DNA from 2 places in the Fictibacillus halophilus genome. Region 2 is predicted to be linked to the other one. Evidence: a T-box and tRNA genes for the amino acid it is inferred to sense, from the RefSeq annotation. Region 2 holds a T-box; the other holds one or more tRNA genes.
What was found. A T-box is a leader RNA that pairs with one kind of tRNA and senses whether it is charged. The one in region 2 lies ahead of thrS (threonine--tRNA ligase), so its partner is inferred to be a tRNA-Thr.
Positions count from the first base shown of each region.

Region 1 (8,985 bases), 2.2 Mb from region 2:
TTACATGATGATCACAATTAATCCTAAACTAAACGAGCTTGTCCCGAACTTTAAAATAGGCACACTTACATACCATAATATCGCGATTAGCGAATCACCGCAAATGATTAAAGGCAGGTTCCAGCTATTTACAGAATCCTTGCGACTTGAAGAAAAAAATGCTGCCGATTATCCTGGAGTGGCTGAATATCGTCACGTGTTTAAAACATTAGGAATGGACCCCTCCAGATATCGTCCCGCTTCGGAAGCATTGTTGCGTCGCGTTTTAAGCGGCAAGGACCTACCTCCGATTAATTCTGGCGTTGATGTTAACAACTTCTTTTCTATCCGATTTGCGATTCCAATCGGTCTTTACAACCTTGATAAGATTGAAGGCGATGTGGAGATTCTAATTGGCGGTGCTAAAGATACGTATGAAGGGTTAAACGGGCGTGAGATGAACATGGAAGGTAAGTTACTGTCTAGAGACGATGTTGGTGCCTTTGGCAGTCCAATCGTAGATTCAAAACGCACGATGGTAGATGAGAGCGTTAAGAATGCACTGCATATCGTGTACCTGCAGCCATCTATGAATGAAAATGAAGCGCATGAACTCTTGGATTCTATGGCAAAGATGTTCACTCAAGTGAATGGTGGGAGTGCTGAGATTCAGGTGATTTAAACAGTTGTTTAAATTACGAAATGCTCGTTTGGCCACAAGTTATCATTAAATACAGCTGATGTCGAATGATGTAGACTCGTCGATATAGCATACAAACTCGTCAATATAATGGGGAAATTGGTGAATATATCGTGTGAAAGTTTCAATAAAATAGGCAAACTCGTCAATATATAAAAATTGCGCTTTATAGTACAAAAAAATGCAGGGCTTCATTGGATCAACGAAGCCCTGCATTAAAACCTACAACTAACTTGTTCTATATATAAGCAGCAAGTAGGACATTTATGACAAGTTCTTTATACTTTCTTAAAAAAATCTCCTGCCTAAATTTTTTATTAATCTACTAACGTATATTTCACGGACAATGTTGCTTCAATCTCGTCTCCTTCATCCAATTCGAACACATATTCAGGAAGAAACAGGTCATCCCCTCTTCCTAAGATGATATTGACTTTACTTCCCCCGTTTACAAAGTAATTTCCAAATCCATTCACGGGCTCTACTTTATATCTTCCTGGAGCAATATCTTTACCCGCTATAAATACGCCGGCTACTAAGGTTCTTGGCTCTTTTTTCTTAATAAGAATGCCTTTATTTAAAGTATCAAGCTCATTTTTTTTATTTGCGATCTCTCCACCAAGTTTTTTTAGTTCATCTTTCCTTCCTTTTACTTGAACGCCCAATTCATCCAGTTCTTTTTGAATAGTCTCTTTTTGGCTAATCATTTCCGAAGCTTCATCAACCTGTATTTGAAGCCCATCCAATTCAGCTTGTTTACTGCTTTCCTCTTCCTCCATCGCTTCAACGTTTTCTTCTATATTTTCTAACTCTTTCTTCCATTCTTTGATCTCACCATCAATTTCCCTTACTACCACTTTTTTATCTTTGAGAAGAACAGAAGCTTTGTTGTAACCTATCGCATGTGCTGAAATAGCGGTAATCGCCACTAAAACCAACGCCATTAAGCTAAAGTAGACCCACTTCTTCTTAAACTTCAATAATTCCCATTTCATTAAATCTCCTCCTCATGATGAGATATGTATGGCTTTTGAACTATTTTATTTTACTGATAAAACATTATGCTTTTTTATCAAAATAAAAACCCCTTTAAAAAAAGGGGTATCGAACTCATCTATAAATATCGAAATAATACAAGGATAGAAAAGAGAAAAAGGATTACCATGACAAATAACAAGCGAACGGATTGAAAAAGCCTGATCAACAGACCATTAATCATGTGCATATAGTGAAAAATATCAGCAGAAATGAAGAGGATTGAAACGAAGGAGATGGTCATTAATATCAGACATACTGTAGCACGCCGGTCTCTATACATTAGAGAAATAACCTCCTTTACACCTACATATTCAGTGTACAAGAAGAAGATTCAAAAAAAAGTTCCCGGCTTAAGTTGCCAGGAACTTTTTTTTGTAACCCATTGATGTTGATCAGCTCGCTAAATCTAGATTTTTCGGTTCGCTTTTTGGCTTTGCAAACAGATAGACTGCGATCGACAATAAACTAAAACTTAATAGATAGATGAACAATATTCCCATATTGGAGAATGCAGAGCTCGTACTGCCCAATGAAATCAATGCCTTAAATCCCGCGATGGAATACGTGAACGGCAAAAATTCACTTAGCGCACGCAAATTCTCTGGCAGCATATCGATCGGCAAGTTAGCACCTGTCGTTGAAAGCTGTAAAATCACTAATGCGAACGCGATGAATCGTCCGATGTTCCCTAACGATGCAAAAAATAAGACGATTCCAGTAAATACTAAACTTACAAAAACCGCAAAACCTATAAATCCAAGTGGATTTTCAGTTTTCACATTTAAGACGAGCAGAACAACCGTCGAAAGAAGTAATGCCTGTACAACAGCCAGTGCACCTAGGTTCATGAATTTAGCACCGAACCAAGAGAATGCTGAAACTTCTTCTGGTTTCCTAAAGTTGATGAACATCGACATGATTAAGATTCCAACGAATAGAGCTAGTGAAAGAACATAAGGAGCTGTTGAATCACGATAGAGTGGATATTTATTGACGGTTTCACTCTTCAACTCAACAGGCGAAGAAAACATGCTTAGATTCTTATCATTGGCCGCTTTAATCGCTCCTGTTTTCTCTGCACCATCTTTTAGACCTGATGATAACTCGTTACTTCCATCATTTAATTTCCCTGCACCATCATTTAATTTGGTTACACCTTCCGTTAAGTCACCCCAGCCTTTTTCAACTGTTGCGTTTCCATCACTCACCTGTGACATACCATCATTAATCTTTGTTGCGCCTGAAGTTAGGTCACGCCAGCCTTTTTCAACAGAAGAGTTACCTGCTGATACTTGGGTTGCACCGTCATTAAGTTGGGATGCGCCTTTTGTCAAAGATGTCCAACCCGTGTTCACTGATTGGTTTCCTGCAGCAATCTGCGACGTTCCTGCGTGCAGCTCTCCTACCTTACCTACCATCGTGTTCCAGCCACTCTCAATCGACGCGGTCCCTTGTTGAAGCAGAGGTACCTTTTGGCTTAATGTCGCAACACCGTTGTCCACTGACGTTTGGCCAGCTACAAGCTGATTTACCCCATCAGCGACAGACTTTGGATTAGGTTCAGCATTTGCAGTGAAAGCTCCTGCGATTTTTGCAGCTCCTTGTTGTAGTGACTGGAGCTTTTGTGCTTTTGCTGGATCAGTAGCAGCTGTTGTGATAGCTTGGCTCGTACCATAAATCTTCATAAAAGCAGGATCCTTGGATAGTTCAGGGTGTTGCTCTAAATATGCCTTTAAATCACTTGATAACACTTGCAGCCCCTTACCTAGGTTTGCAGATTCATCTGCTACTTGAGCAACGCCTTGCGAGATCTGCTGTGTTCCAGGAGCGATTTCATTCTTGATCGCACTTTGAACACCTTTTAGTCCTGTTAAGATCCCCGTTGTTCCTGCTTTTAGTTGCGGTATGCTGTCTCCAAGTTGTTTCGCACCCGCTGCAAGGTCTTTTACTCCAGATTGTTTATCTTTTAAATTTTGTAATAAAAGTCCTGTTCCTTCATTAGCTGCAGCTGAACCTGCCGCAAGCTTTGAAATATCACCTGATCTAGATTGAAGAGAAGAAAGCATTTCCTTCATACCAGCACTTAGTTGCGATGAACCATTTGCCAGTTTGCTAATATCCGGCTGTTTGGCTGACAAAGAACTAGCCATTTGTCCTACACCATTTTTAAGTTCTTTTGCACCACTCGCAAGCTTTGAAATATCAGCCGCTTTATTTGTAAGCGATTCCAAAAGTGTGTTTGTTCCATCTCGTAGATCAGTCATTCCCGTATTTAATTTCGCAGATCCATCTGCAGCTGATTGAAAACCTTCTGATACATCACCGAGACTGGCGAACATGTTGTTCGCATACTTCTCCGTAATTTTATCTCCCAGTTTTTCTCTGAGCTTTTCAGTCGCACTTCTTGTGACTTGTGCTGCCATGAAATTTAATCCTTCGTTTTGAATATACGTAAGCTGAAGCTTCTCGGGATTATCACTTAAAACAGTTGTTACCCTTTGTGAAAAATCCTCTGGAATCTCAATAACCATGTAATATTTCAGACTATCGAGGCCTTCTTTTGCTTCCTCAGCACTTACAAATTCCCAACCGAGATCTTTTCCTTTCTTTAAATCTGCGACAAGATCTTTTCCTACATTGATCGGCTCATCGTCCGATAAAGCCCCCTTGTCCTTGTTGACTACCGCAACAGGCAAGTTTGACAAGTTGTCGTAAGGCCCCCATTTTGGTGATAGAAGTATACCACCATAGACGACAGGTACGAGCAACGCAGCAATGACTGAGATCAGCAGACCCTTTTTTCCTACTAACTTCGCCATTTCTGCCACAAACAAACGAAAAGCGTTCATCCCTTTACCCCCGTTCTCCCCTAATATAAAATACATTCTGTAAAAATGAACAGGTATTCACTTCTACTAGAATGTATTATTCGGAAGAGATAGGAATAAATCCTTCTTATTTATCAGAAAATTGTAAAATATTAAATAATAATGAGGTATTAAGTCCTGTTATAATATAAGATTAGATAAAAAACTGTTTATCACGTGTGAACTAAAGGCTCTAAAAGTCCCATTTCCAAACACGCACTGATTAATAATTTCTTTTCCTTAGACTGAAATTTTAGAGAAATAAATTCTTCACTGACCTCTGTTATCTCTCCAGTCCCAAATACACGGTGAGTAACACTTAGACCAACTTGTAATTCTTCCTTCTTTTTGATGCTATTCGGATTAAAAGGTACTCCATTAATCTTTTTTACATTCTTTTTTATAGGTTCAGATTTCGTCATTCTTGTTGGATCTAATATATTTTTAACATCCGTTACAAACACAGATTCTTCAACTTTTTTCCCATCTCGATAAGGATACGTCACTAGGGTTAATTGTTTCTTGGCACGCGTCATCCCTACGTAAAATAAACGAGCTGCTTCTTCTAACATTTGATGATCAGTACGATCTTCTTTAGATGGGATGATTCCGTCCACTACATCAATCATATATACCCTCTCAAATTCGAGCCCTTTCGCACTATGAAAGGTAGAAAGTGTTATCGCGTCATGCCCCTTCTTCTTTTTTGCTGTCTTCAGAACGAATTCAAGATGCTTTAATCGTTTAGCAAAATCCTCAAGGCTCTCAAGATCTGTTGCAATTTCTTCGAGTGTGTTTAAGATCCCCACTAAATAATCCATTCGAAAACCTAGGCTCTTACTAATCTTTTCTATGGCTTTGTCATATCCTAATCGATCTCTGATCACACGAATAGCTTGAAGAGGCTTCATCTCCTTCATTTCTTTAAAGGTCTCTTTACTAGCCTTTAGAAGTTTTACTTGATACTCCTGTAGTTTCACATGTTTTAGCAGGTTATCAAATACAGAATCGTTATTGTTCAGTTGTTTGAGTGCTTGCATCTGCTGCTTCGAAATATAGCCGTTAAACTTTAAATGAATTTTTTCTAAAATGTCTGGTCTCTTGTCTGTAAAGGCCATTCGCATAAAATTCAATATATCTTGAACTACCCAATGTGAAAAGAAACGATTATCAGCATCCTTCATATAAAACGGAATTCCTGCTCGTTCTAAATCATTCATCAATCCAATGGATGACGAATTGTTACGATATAAAATAGCGATTTCCTTTAGATCAACGACTTCATTCAGTTCACGTATCAAGTATTTGGATTGCTCTTTAAAATTAACGAGTTGTTTTACTTCAATCGGTTGCTGTGAAGGATTTTGAGTGAACATATTTTTTTCATATCTATTTTTATTTCTTTTAATAAACGAATTAGCAACGTTAACAATATCCTCAGATGAGCGATAATTTTGCTCCATAAACAAAATAGATGCATCACTGTACTTTTCCTTAAATTTAAGTAAATACGAAGGCTCAGCACCTCTCCAGCTATAAATAGATTGGTCATCATCGGCCACAACACATAAATTTCGATGAGTAGAAACCATTTTTTCTATAATGGAATGCTGCACAAGCGATGTATCCTGACTTTCATCGGTTAAGAAATAGTCATATCTGTTTTGATAATGACGTAACACCTGCTCATTCTTTTCTAATACATCATTTCCGATCGTGAGCATATCATCAAAGTCTAACAATACATGATGCGAATCAGAACGTTTGAGTTCCTCATAATGTTTAAATATCTCTTCAGCCTTCGGAACATCACAAGAAACTTCTGACCAACGTTCGATAGGTATCATCTTGTTTTTTATGTAACTAATATAAGTGGTGAGCTCCTCCATTTGATCTTCGGTTACGTTTTCCCCAACAACGGACTTGAATAAATGTCTCAGCATAAGTTTTTTGTTGTATTGAAAGTTTCCTGCCGAACCCTCATCTAAATCGTGATCACCCTCTATAATTGTAAAGGGGATTCCTAAATTTCTATAATGATTCCTGACTACCTCAAAAGCAAAGCTATGAATGGTCGAAAAGTCCACAGAAGGGAGATCAGGATAAAATTTTGCGAAACGCTCTTTCATATCATTGGCTGACGCCTTACTGAACGTAACAGCCTTTATACGAGAAGGATGTATTCCTTTTTCCATAATTAAATAACCGATTCTCATAATGACTGTGGTTGTTTTTCCAGAACCAGGTGAAGCAAGTAATAGAAGGGGTCCTTCTGTCTTCATAACAGCATTCTTTTGAACATCATTTAAAATAATGCCTAGATCATTTTTCATTTTATTGAAGAAATCTCTCATTGATCAGTACCCTTTCGTAACTTGAATATATTCATCGTTAATTAAAGTATAAAGTTTAAAAGCAAATAAAAAAACTCCCCACAAAGGTGAGAAGTCTTAAGTTTAAATGTTAAGTTAAGTAAAATGGTACCGGTGGTCGGGGTCGAACCGACACTCCAGAAGGAACACGATTTTGAGTCGTGCGCGTCTGCCAATTCCGCCACACCGGCATTTGAATCTTTTTTGAATTGGAATTTATGGAGGCGGCACCCGGATTCGAACCGGGGGATAAGGGTTTTGCAGACCCGTGCCTTACCACTTGGCTATGCCGCCAGAAAACAAAAATGGAGCGGAAGACGGGATTCGAACCCGCGACCCCAACCTTGGCAAGGTTGTATTCTACCACTGAACTACTTCCGCAAACATTTAATTAACTTATAATATGTTGTTAAAATCATCTTATGTTATAAAAATAAAAATGGCTGGGCTAGCTGGATTCGAACCAACGCATGTCGCAGTCAAAGTGCGATGCCTTACCGCTTGGCTATAGCCCAAAATTTAAATGGGGCGGACGAGGGGAATCGAACCCCCGAATGTCGGAACCACAATCCGATGCGTTAACCACTTCGCCACGACCGCCACAGTATTAAAATTGGCAGGGGCAGTAGGAATCGAACCCACACCAAAGGTTTTGGAGACCTTCGTTCTACCTTTAAACTATGCCCCTATATAAGGAATAAAAGATGGTGGAGGGGGACGGATTCGAACCGCCGAACCCGGAGGGAGCGGATTTACAGTCCGCCGCGTTTAGCCACTTCGCTACCCCTCCACGAATGAAGACAGGTTTTATTATAAAACATAATCACCCTGTTTTTCAATAAGTTTTTTGTTCCAATTCAGGAAGAAAAAACTGGTGCCGGCTAGAGGACTTGAACCCCCAACCTACTGATTACAAGTCAGTTGCTCTACCAATTGAGCTAAACCGGCAAAAAAAAATGGTGGCTCGAGACGGAATCGAACCGCCGACACGAGGATTTTCAGTCCTCTGCTCTACCGACTGAGCTATCGAGCCAAGAAAAAAATCTTGGTGTTGTAAAGCCACCGTTTAAATAAAAATGGCGGACCCGACCGGGGTCGAACCGGCGATCTCCTGCGTGACAGGCAGGCATGTTAACCACTACACCACGAGTCCATTCATGAAATAAAATTGGTTGCACCCTAAGGGCACTACAGATATTTCATGGTCAAGAAGTAATCTCGACGTTGTCCATGAAATAAAATTGGTTGCGGGGACAGGATTTGAACCTGCGACCTTCGGGTTATGAGCCCGACGAGCTACCAGACTGCTCCACCCCGCGATGATATGAATATGATATAAAAATTAATGGTGGAGGATGACGGGTTCGAACCGCCGACCCCCTGCTTGTAAGGCAGGTGCTCTCCCAGCTGAGCTAATCCTCCATATTTTAAAATCGTTATGTATAAGTGGTGACCCGTACGGGATTCGAACCCGTGTTACCGCCGTGAAAGGGCGGTGTCTTAACCGCTTGACCAACGGGCCAGATTTTTGAGCTAGAGAGTATGTATCTGGCGGAGAGCAAGGGATTCGAACCCTTGATACGGGGTTGACCGTATACACGATTTCCAATCGTGCTCCTTCGACCTCTCGGACAGCTCTCCAATATGGCTCCACAGGTAGGACTCGAACCTACGACCGATCGGTTAACAGCCGATAGCTCTACCACTGAGCTACTGTGGAATATGTATTGGCTCAGCGACGTCCTACTCTAACAGGGGGAAACCCCCAACTACCATCGGCGCTAAAGAGCTTAACTTCCGTGTTCGGTATGGGAACGGGTGTGACCTCTTTGCCATCATCACTGAACCAAATTATATTGAGAGATGTTCTCTCAAAACTAGATACGACGTTTCCAAACGTTATGCTTTTTAAGGATAAGCCCTCGACCGATTAGTATCTGTCAGCTCCACGTGTCACCACGCTTCCACACTAGACCTATCAACCTCATCATCTCTAAGGGGTCTTACTCACTTGCGTGATGGGAAATCT
Region 1 is NZ_JAEACF010000001.1:70-9,054, reverse strand. It holds gene I5J82_RS00105 (B3/B4 domain-containing protein) at 8-661, shown strand; gene I5J82_RS00100 (hypothetical protein) at 997-1,674, opposite strand; gene I5J82_RS00095 (YhgE/Pip domain-containing protein) at 2,110-4,566, opposite strand; gene I5J82_RS00090 (ATP-dependent helicase) at 4,758-6,938, opposite strand; tRNA gene I5J82_RS00085 (tRNA-Leu) at 7,063-7,147, opposite strand; tRNA gene I5J82_RS00080 (tRNA-Cys) at 7,176-7,250, opposite strand; tRNA gene I5J82_RS00075 (tRNA-Gly) at 7,263-7,337, opposite strand; tRNA gene I5J82_RS00070 (tRNA-Gln) at 7,397-7,471, opposite strand; tRNA gene I5J82_RS00065 (tRNA-His) at 7,481-7,556, opposite strand; tRNA gene I5J82_RS00060 (tRNA-Trp) at 7,571-7,644, opposite strand; tRNA gene I5J82_RS00055 (tRNA-Tyr) at 7,662-7,746, opposite strand; tRNA gene I5J82_RS00050 (tRNA-Thr) at 7,829-7,904, opposite strand; tRNA gene I5J82_RS00045 (tRNA-Phe) at 7,914-7,989, opposite strand; tRNA gene I5J82_RS00040 (tRNA-Asp) at 8,034-8,109, opposite strand; tRNA gene I5J82_RS00035 (tRNA-Met) at 8,199-8,275, opposite strand; tRNA gene I5J82_RS00030 (tRNA-Val) at 8,303-8,378, opposite strand; tRNA gene I5J82_RS00025 (tRNA-Glu) at 8,404-8,478, opposite strand; tRNA gene I5J82_RS00020 (tRNA-Ser) at 8,506-8,597, opposite strand; tRNA gene I5J82_RS00015 (tRNA-Asn) at 8,602-8,676, opposite strand; rRNA gene rrf (5S ribosomal RNA) at 8,687-8,802, opposite strand; partial or broken rRNA gene I5J82_RS00005 (23S ribosomal RNA) at 8,867-8,985, opposite strand, start outside.
Region 1: it has a tRNA-Thr gene. The T-box ahead of thrS (threonine--tRNA ligase) is inferred to sense a tRNA for this amino acid. The anticodon was not compared.

Region 2 (8,985 bases):
TTGCAACTCTTGGTCTAGCTGCAACGGTACTTCTTCAATTTATTCCGTGGTCAATTGGTTGGGTAGAAAAGATTGATATTTTAATAAGCAGAACGCTTTTTTGGTATTTTGGACATCCGCTTGTTTATTTCTGGTTGCTTCCTGCTTATATGTGTTGGTATGTTGTCATACCCAAAATTATTGGTGGGAAAATATTTAGTGATGCTTTAGCTAGACTTTCGTTTGTTTTGTTTTTATTATTTAGTATTCCGGTAGGGTTTCACCATCAATTGCTTGAACCAGGTATTGCACACACGTGGAAGTTTTTCCAAGTCGTTTTAACATTCATGGTGATTGTGCCGTCATTAATGACAGCTTTCTCTATGTTTGCTGTCTTTGAGACGGCCGGTAGAAAAAAGGGAACTAAGGGATTGTTTACTTGGATCAAAGTATTGCCATGGGGTGATGTGCGTTTTTTTGCGCCGATGATGGGGATGCTGATTTTTATTCCGGCTGGTGCTGGTGGTATCATAAATGCTAGTCATCAGCTCAATCAAGTCATTCATAATACACTGTGGGTTACGGGGCATTTTCATTTAACTGTAGCCTCTACAGTTGCTCTTACTTTCTTTGGAATCGGTTATTGGTTGATTCCGCATTTAACTGGTCGTACGTTAACTTCAAGAATGAATAAATTAGGAATCGTTCAGACCATTCTCTGGACAGTAGGTATGACCATAATGTCAGGAGCTATGCATGCTGTAGGTCTTTTCGGTGCTCCAAGAAGAACTTCTTATACTACGTATACGGGTCATCCGCAAGCCATTGATTGGATTCCTTATCAGATCGCTATGGCTATTGGTGGTACTATCTTATTTTTAGCGATTATTCTATTAATGTATATCGTTTGGTTTTTAGCCTTCAAGGCTCCTATAGGAATCACAGAATTTCCGATTGGAGAAGTTGAGGAGGGTGCCTTATCAACTCCCGCTGTATTAGAGAACTGGAAACTTTGGGTTGGAATCAGTGGAGCGTTAATCCTTATCGCATATACCATTCCTTTCTGGCATATGATTCAACACGCGCCTCCGGGATCACCTGGATATAAATTTTGGTAAGTATCAGCTTGTAGACAGCAACGTCTGCAAGCTTCTTTTATAGAACTATACGAACTTTAAATTCGAAGTTTATCAATCATTCACAGGAGGTGTGATAAAACTCACACTCGTTATACGTGTTGTGGATTATAATGGAAGTGAGAATAGCGGGGAGGGTTTAATGATGGGAGCCTGCATGCAACAATCAAATTTTTGTTCGTATCAGAATACTGATATCTTCTCAAAACAAACATTTCAATACTTAGAAAGCATCATGCATTCAAAAAAAGTAGAGAAAGATCATTATTTGTTTGTAGATAACGATCCTGCTGATCGGTTGTATTATTTAAGGAAAGGTCAAATTAAAATTACGAAGATGAATGAAGAGGGAAAAGAGCTCGTATTGTATATTTTTCAAGAAGGAGATCTAATTGGTGAGTTAGGAAATTCATTGAACTCGCTTTACAATTATAGTGCTAGAGCCACTAGAGGGTGCGATGTTGGAGTTATTCAGCAAAAAGACCTTGAAAGAATGATCTCTCAACATGGTGAAGTCGCTGTTGAATTTATGAGATGGATGAGTAATATGCATGCCATCACACGGTCGAAGTTCAGAGATCTAATGTTATACGGGAAAAAAGGAGCCCTGTGTTCAACCTTAATAAGGCTTGCAAATTCATATGGCATTATGAAGCAAGAAGGAATTGTTCTTTCTGAACGATTTACAAATACAGATCTAGCAGAACTCATAGGAACATCAAGGGAAACGGTAAACCGTATGTTAAATCAGTTAAAGAAAGACGGTGCTATTACGTTTAAAGACGGGACGTTTACTATTATTTCATTAGAATACTTGAAAACAGCTTGCAGCTGTGAAGACTGTCCCATTGAGATATGCAGAATATAGATATCATGAAAGACTCCTAGAAGGGGTCTTTTGTTTTACGCCGAAAATTTTAATAAGTGAACTTCTTAATAAAAATAATTATTGTAATTTTCCTTATATTTAAAATTTTGTGTATAATATAAGAATATTTAGAATAAAGGGGGAAATATAAGAATGGAAATGAAACGAAAATTTAAAATGGGACTAATAGGTTTATCTGCTGCGTTCCTAGTTGCTTGCGGAAGCACTGATTCAGGATCAGGATCTGGTGAAAAACTGACGGTGGGAACCGATGCAGCATATGCCCCCTTTGAATCCTTAGACGGTGAAAAGATTGTAGGGTTCGACGTGGATCTGCTTGATGCCGTGATGAAGGAAGCAGGACTAGATTATGAATTAAAAAATAAAGGCTGGGACCCGTTATTTATAGCTCTTCAGAATGAAGAAGTAGATGCAGGAATCTCTGCCATTACGATTAATGACGAACGTAAGAAAAGTTATGACTTTTCCTCACCATACTTTGAATCGATTAACATGATTTTAGCGAAAGAAGGAACATCGATTAAAAGTGCAAAGGACTTAGAGGGAATGAAGGTTAGTGTGCAGAACGGAACTACCGGTCAAGAGGCACTTGAAAAAATGTTTGGTAAGAGTGAAAACATAAAGAAATACGAAAACAATGTATTAGCGATACAAGCACTATTAAACGGTGAAGTAGAAGCAGTTGTTGCAGATAATGCCGTAGTGCAAGAATATGAAAAGAATAATCCAGATAAAAAGCTAGTGACAATCAGCGATAAAGAAAATTTTGAGAGTGAATTTTACGGAATCATCTTCCCTAAAGATGGTGAACATCAAGATGAGATAAACAAAGCGATGAAGAAAATCATCGATGATGGGAAATATGCTGAGATCTATAAAAAATGGTTTGGTGAAGAACCAAATGTAGATGTGCTGAAACAATAACATTCTCAGGAGGTCTACATGGAATACTCTTTACAGATTATCAGTGATTACATGCCTTTGTTCTTAAAAGGAACATGGGTAACTGTACAATTATCATTTTTAGCGATTCTATTTGGTACGATTTTAGGATTATTCATCGGACTCGGCAAAATGGTGAAGAACCCGTTCATTCATCTTCCTTGCATGTGGTATATTAGTTTTTTCCGAGGTACTCCGTTACTCGTTCAGATCCTATTGATCCATTCAGCACTCATGCCGCTCTTTATGAAGCCACCAAACGTGTTCATTTCGAGCGTCCTAGCTCTTTCTCTTAATGCCGCTGCTTATATTGCAGAGATATTTAGAGCAGGAATTCAGTCGATCGATAGAGGGCAGATGGAGGCGGCGCGCTCACTCGGTATGAATCATGTACAAGCTATGAAACATGTTATCCTGCCACAGGCATCTAGAAGAATGATTCCTCCTCTTGGCAACGAGTTTATTGTACTGATCAAAGATTCATCACTCGTTTCAATTATTGCTACCCCTGAATTGATGTATTATGCGAGAGCGATGATGGGTCAATATTATCGACCTTGGGAGCCATACATGACAGCCGCTTTAATGTACTTAATCTTGACCCTAGGCATGGCGTTTATCTTATCAAGAATCGAGCGTAAATTTGTTTATTGAAACAACCCTACTTCCAGGGTTGTTTTTTCTTTTGTAAGTAACATGTTTTAGGACCTCGTCCCATATAGTGTATTATTGAGGATTTTATATGGGGGGGACTTATTTGGTCGCGATTGCTTTTTCACACCCATCAGATGGTATAGCTGTTTTGAAAAAAATGATCAGAATGGCAGCTGAGCATAAAATAAACCCTTCCTTTGCCAAATTATCTGAAGCTTCTTCAAAAATTCTTGAACTGCACATACATGAGAGAAAAACGTTCATATTGGATGTGTTAACAGAATTTACTCGAAACAAAGTAGAGGATATTTGTTTGAAGGAAATGATTGAACAAGCATTTTGTTACAGCGATTCAGCAGAGCAAAAAGAGATCTTATCTATCACAAAAAGTATCATACTTGGTGAGATCGAAGGGATACCTGATGTCAAACATCTCCCAAGCTTAAATGAGTTGATCCGAAGACAATGGGAATCAATTCTGGATTCTAAAACAGACTTCTTAGAATTTGAATCATTCATTAAATTTAGGTTGAAGGATTACTTAGCAACCTTACTGAAGATCGTAGAGTGTGCCATTGATGAGTACAAGCTAGAACTAGAGTACCAAATGTTCGTGGAGCAGTTAAGGACATGCTTAACGAAACAAAGAACATTTACTTCAGCTGATATCGTCATTATTTTTGAACAAGAGCAAGTACTCCTTTTTGATGAACATCGAAATCAGTTAACTCATACTGAACTGATGATGTTTCATGAAAAAGCCCTTAGACTAACGAATGTAACGAATCTGGATGAAAGACTTCTAGGCCCTTTAGTCGGAATCTCACCAAATTCCGCCAGGATCTATGCATATGATATGGACCATCCATTGCTTCAAACGGTGAAGAATATCTTTCAAGAAAAAGTAACAATCAAACCGATTGAGGGGATGTCGTACAAAGAACATCGATCCTATCGTAAAAAAAAGTCATAAACTTACAGAGTCCTCTTGCTTTTTGAAAAACGACTGCATATAATAGGTGTATAATTTTATCATTCAATCTGTATTGATAAGGACACGAAGCATATTTTTACGGTTCATAGAGAGGGAAGTCATGGCTGAAAGCTTCCTAACACGGAAAATTGCTTTACCACCTTGGAACTTCAGCGGTGAACATTTTTAGTAATCGCTGACGGTCGCAGTCCGTTACACTGTCCGAGTGCCGATTGGCTTGTTTAAAGTTGTCGGAACAAGGGTGGAACCACGAGATCATCACTCGTCCCTTCTATAGGGACGGGTGTTTTTTGTTTTCAATCAGATAGACCCCAAATTAAAAAGGAGATGTTTTACATGTCGTCAATTTCAATCAAGTTCCCTGACGGTTCAGTCAAGGAATTTCCTAAAGGCGTTACTTCTGAACAAGTTGCAGAGAGTATCAGCCCTAGTTTAAAGAAAAAAGCAGTTGCAGGGAAAGTAAACGGACAATTATATGATTTCTCACGTCCTATCGAAGAAGATGCATCGATTGAGATCGTGATGCAGGATTCTAAAGAGGGTCTTGAAATGACAAGACATTCGAATGCCCATTTGCTTGCTCAAGCGCTTAAGCGTCTTTATCCAGACGTGAAACTTGGAATTGGACCAGTTATTGATAACGGGTTCTACTATGATGTAGATATGTCTCATAACTTAACACCAGAAGATCTGCCTGCGATAGAAAAAGAAATGAAGAAGATCGTAAACGAAAACCTTCCAATCGTCCGCAAAGAAGTTAGTCGTGAAGAAGCGCTTGAGATTTACGAAAAATTAAACGATCACTTAAAGCTTGAGCTGATCCGTGACCTTCCTGAAGGTGAAAAGATCACGATTTATGAGCAAGGTGAATTCTTTGACCTTTGCCGTGGGCCGCACGTTCCTTCAACTGGGAAAATCAAAGCGTATAAATTAATGAGCATCTCTGGTGCATACTGGCGTGGAGACAGTGACAACCAAATGCTTCAACGTATTTATGGTTCTGCGTTCTTAAGCCAAAAAGATCTTGATGAGTATCTTCACTTTATTGAAGAAGCTCAAAAACGTGATCACCGTAAACTAGGTAAAGAACTAGAGTTATTCATGTTCTCAGAAGAAGCACCAGGAATGCCTTTCTATCTTCCTAACGGTCAGACAATTCGTACTGAGCTTGAGAATTTCTCTCGCGAACTTCAACGCCAAGTGGATTACGATGAAGTGCGTACTCCGTTTATGATGAATCAGCGTCTTTGGGAACAATCAGGTCACTGGGACCATTATCATGAAAACATGTATTTCTCTGAAGTAGACGATACAAAATTTGCGATGAAGCCGATGAACTGCCCGGGTCACATGCTGATCTTTAAGAACAAACTACATTCATACAGAGATCTTCCAGTACGTATGGCTGAGTTCGGTCAAGTACACCGTCACGAATATAGTGGCGCACTAAACGGTATGATCCGTGTTCGTACGTTCTGCCAAGATGACGCGCATATCTTTGTAACGCCACAGCAGATCGAAAGTGAGATTAAAAACGTATTTAAGTTAGTTGATAAAATCTACAGCACGTTTGGCTTCGAATATTCTGTTGAACTTTCAACTCGTCCTGAAGATTCTATGGGGGATGACCGCTTATGGGAACAGGCTGAGGGCGCATTGAAGAATGTTCTAGAAGATCTAGGCATGAACTATCACCTGAACGAGGGAGATGGAGCGTTCTACGGTCCGAAGATTGACTTCCATATTAAAGATGCTCTTAAGAGAAGTCATCAGTGTGCAACTATTCAGTTGGACTTCCAGATGCCTGAAAAGTTCGATCTAACGTACGTAGATGAAAACAACCAAAAGGTTCGTCCAGTTGTTATTCACCGTGCGATCTATGGTTCGATCGACCGTTTCTTAGGAATCTTGGTTGAGCACTTTGCTGGAGCGTTCCCTACATGGCTCGCACCAGTACAAGTGAAACTGATTCCTGTATCAGATGTTCATAATGAGTATGCGTATAAGCTTCAAGAAGATTTGAAGAAGCATGCTGTACGTGTTGAGATCGATACTAGAAATGAAAAGATGGGCTACAAGATCCGTGAAGCTCAGATGAAGAAGATTCCTTACATGCTTGTTCTAGGTGATAAGGAGATCGAAGACAATGCAGTTAACGTTCGTAAATATGGTGAGCAAAAGTCAGAGACTGTTTCTTACGAAGATTTCCGAGATAAGATTTTAGCTCAAATTAACGAAAAGAGATAAGGTAATTAAGATGGCGGCCAATGCTGAGTTGGCCGTCTTTTTTTATAGGAAAGTGAAAAGTGGACAGTAATTTGTTGAAAGTGGACAGTAAATCGGGAAGAGTGGACAGTAAAACTGAAAAAGCGGACAGTAAAACAACAAAACCGAAGGGGTGAATAAAAAAACTCTTGCATTCCTTTCGTAAACGAAGTAAAATTAATTTCGTTGCTGTTATTACATTCGTTGTTTGACACTTATGTCTCCAATGTGTTATAGTATGTAAGGTTAATAAAATAAGCAAAAGCATCAAACAAGCAGAAGCACCCGCTTCTCACCTGACTCGACGCCAAGAAAGGCTGTTGATGGGTAGATGGATATTCAGGCATGTCAAAGTGTACATAGCCGGTTTACTATGTGTGGGTGATCGTTGCGCCGACGCTTTTTTTATTTGCAGAAATAACAAGTCGAGTGATTTAAAACACTCACTGAAAAAATTTGGAGGTGACTTACTATTAGTAAGGACATGTCTGTCAATGAAGGTATTCGTGCTCGTGAGGTTCGCTTAATCGGTCCTGATGGAAGCCAGCTTGGCATTAAATCTAGACAAGAAGCTTTAGATCTTGCTACAAACGCAAATCTTGACCTTGTACTCGTTGCTGCAACTGCTAAACCGCCAGTATGTCGTATCATGGACTACGGTAAGTTTAAATACGAGCAACAACGTAAAGATCGTGAAGCACGAAAAAATCAAAAGGTCATTACGACTAAAGAGATTCGTCTAAGTCCAACGATTGAGGAAAACGACTTTAATACAAAGCTTAGAAATGCCCGTAAGTTCCTTGAAAAAGGTGACAAAGTAAAGGCAAGTATTCGTTTCCGTGGACGTGCAATCACTCATTCTCAAATCGGAAAAACGGTATTGGAGAAGTTAGCGAAAGAATGTGAAGATCTTTCTACGGTTGAAACGAAACCGAAGATGGAAGGTCGTAGCATGTTCCTTATCCTTGCGCCTAAAGCCGAAAAATAATTTTTACCAGGGAGGATAACCATTATGCCTAAAATGAAAACTCATAAAGGTGCTGCGAAGCGCTTTAGAAAAACTGGATCAGGTAAATTAAAGCGTGCTCGCGCTTATACTAGTCACTTGTTTGCTAACAAGTCAACTAAAGCTAAGCGTAAGCTTCGTAAAGCGAAACTTGTTCACAGCGGTGACTACAAGCGTATCCGCACATTGTTAACTTACAAAAAACGTTAATCGTTCATCAATCGATTTAAAAATAGGAGGTTTTTAATATGCCAAGAGTAAAAGGTGGCTATGTAACACGTCGTCGTCGTAAAAAAGTTCTTAAACTAGCTAAAGGCTATTTCGGTTCCAAACATAAATTATTTAAAGTAGCACAACAACAAGTATTCAAATCACTTATGTACGCTTACCGTGACCGTCGTCAAAAGAAGCGTGACTTCCGTAAGCTTTGGATCACTCGTATTAACGCTGCTGCTCGTACAAACGGTCTTTCTTACAGCCGTTTAATGCACGGTCTTAAACTTGCGGGTATCGACATCAACCGTAAGATGCTTTCTGAGATCGCTATTACAGACGAAAAAGCTTTCGCTGAATTAGCTTCAAAAGCAAAAGACAGCCTAAAAGCTTAAGTAAAAAAAGAAAAGATCATTTCCTCAATTGATGGAGATGATCTTTTTTCATTCTGAAGGGAAACAACAAGGTGTTAATCATATATTTAATCATTTTAAACGTAGCCGCCTATTATGTTATGAAAAGAGATAAGTTATCTGCCAAAAAGGGCGAATGGCGCACACCTGAAGCGAGGCTATGGCTGATCGCAGTTATTGGTGGAGCACCCGGTATGTGGCTAGCTATGAAAAAGTTGCGTCATAAGACTAAACATCCTTCATTTCGTTACGGGCTGCCTCTTTTAAGTATGTTTATAACAGTTTTAGCAGGCTGGTTTATATAGAAGCTATTCCTGTTGAAGGTATCGTTTGTCTTTTAAGAACAACCTCCAGAATATATAGAATCCTGGGGCCAAGATGGCAAGACCAACGATATACATAATCATTAAGGAGTAAAACGTTTCTGGTGCAGTAAACGCCTCATAGATCGTTAAATCAGGATATACGATGTAAGGCAGATGAGCTAAACCATA
Region 2 is NZ_JAEACF010000001.1:2,226,042-2,235,026, reverse strand. It holds gene I5J82_RS11650 (b(o/a)3-type cytochrome-c oxidase subunit 1) at 1-1,097, shown strand, start outside; gene I5J82_RS11645 (Crp/Fnr family transcriptional regulator) at 1,189-1,983, shown strand; gene I5J82_RS11640 (basic amino acid ABC transporter substrate-binding protein) at 2,143-2,928, shown strand; gene I5J82_RS11635 (amino acid ABC transporter permease) at 2,947-3,600, shown strand; gene ytxC (sporulation protein YtxC) at 3,704-4,573, shown strand; T-box leader at 4,638-4,867, shown strand; gene thrS (threonine--tRNA ligase) at 4,931-6,841, shown strand; gene infC (translation initiation factor IF-3) at 7,344-7,847, shown strand; gene rpmI (50S ribosomal protein L35) at 7,872-8,075, shown strand; gene rplT (50S ribosomal protein L20) at 8,114-8,473, shown strand; gene I5J82_RS11605 (DUF1294 domain-containing protein) at 8,545-8,796, shown strand; gene I5J82_RS11600 (cytochrome d ubiquinol oxidase subunit II) at 8,800-8,985, opposite strand, start outside.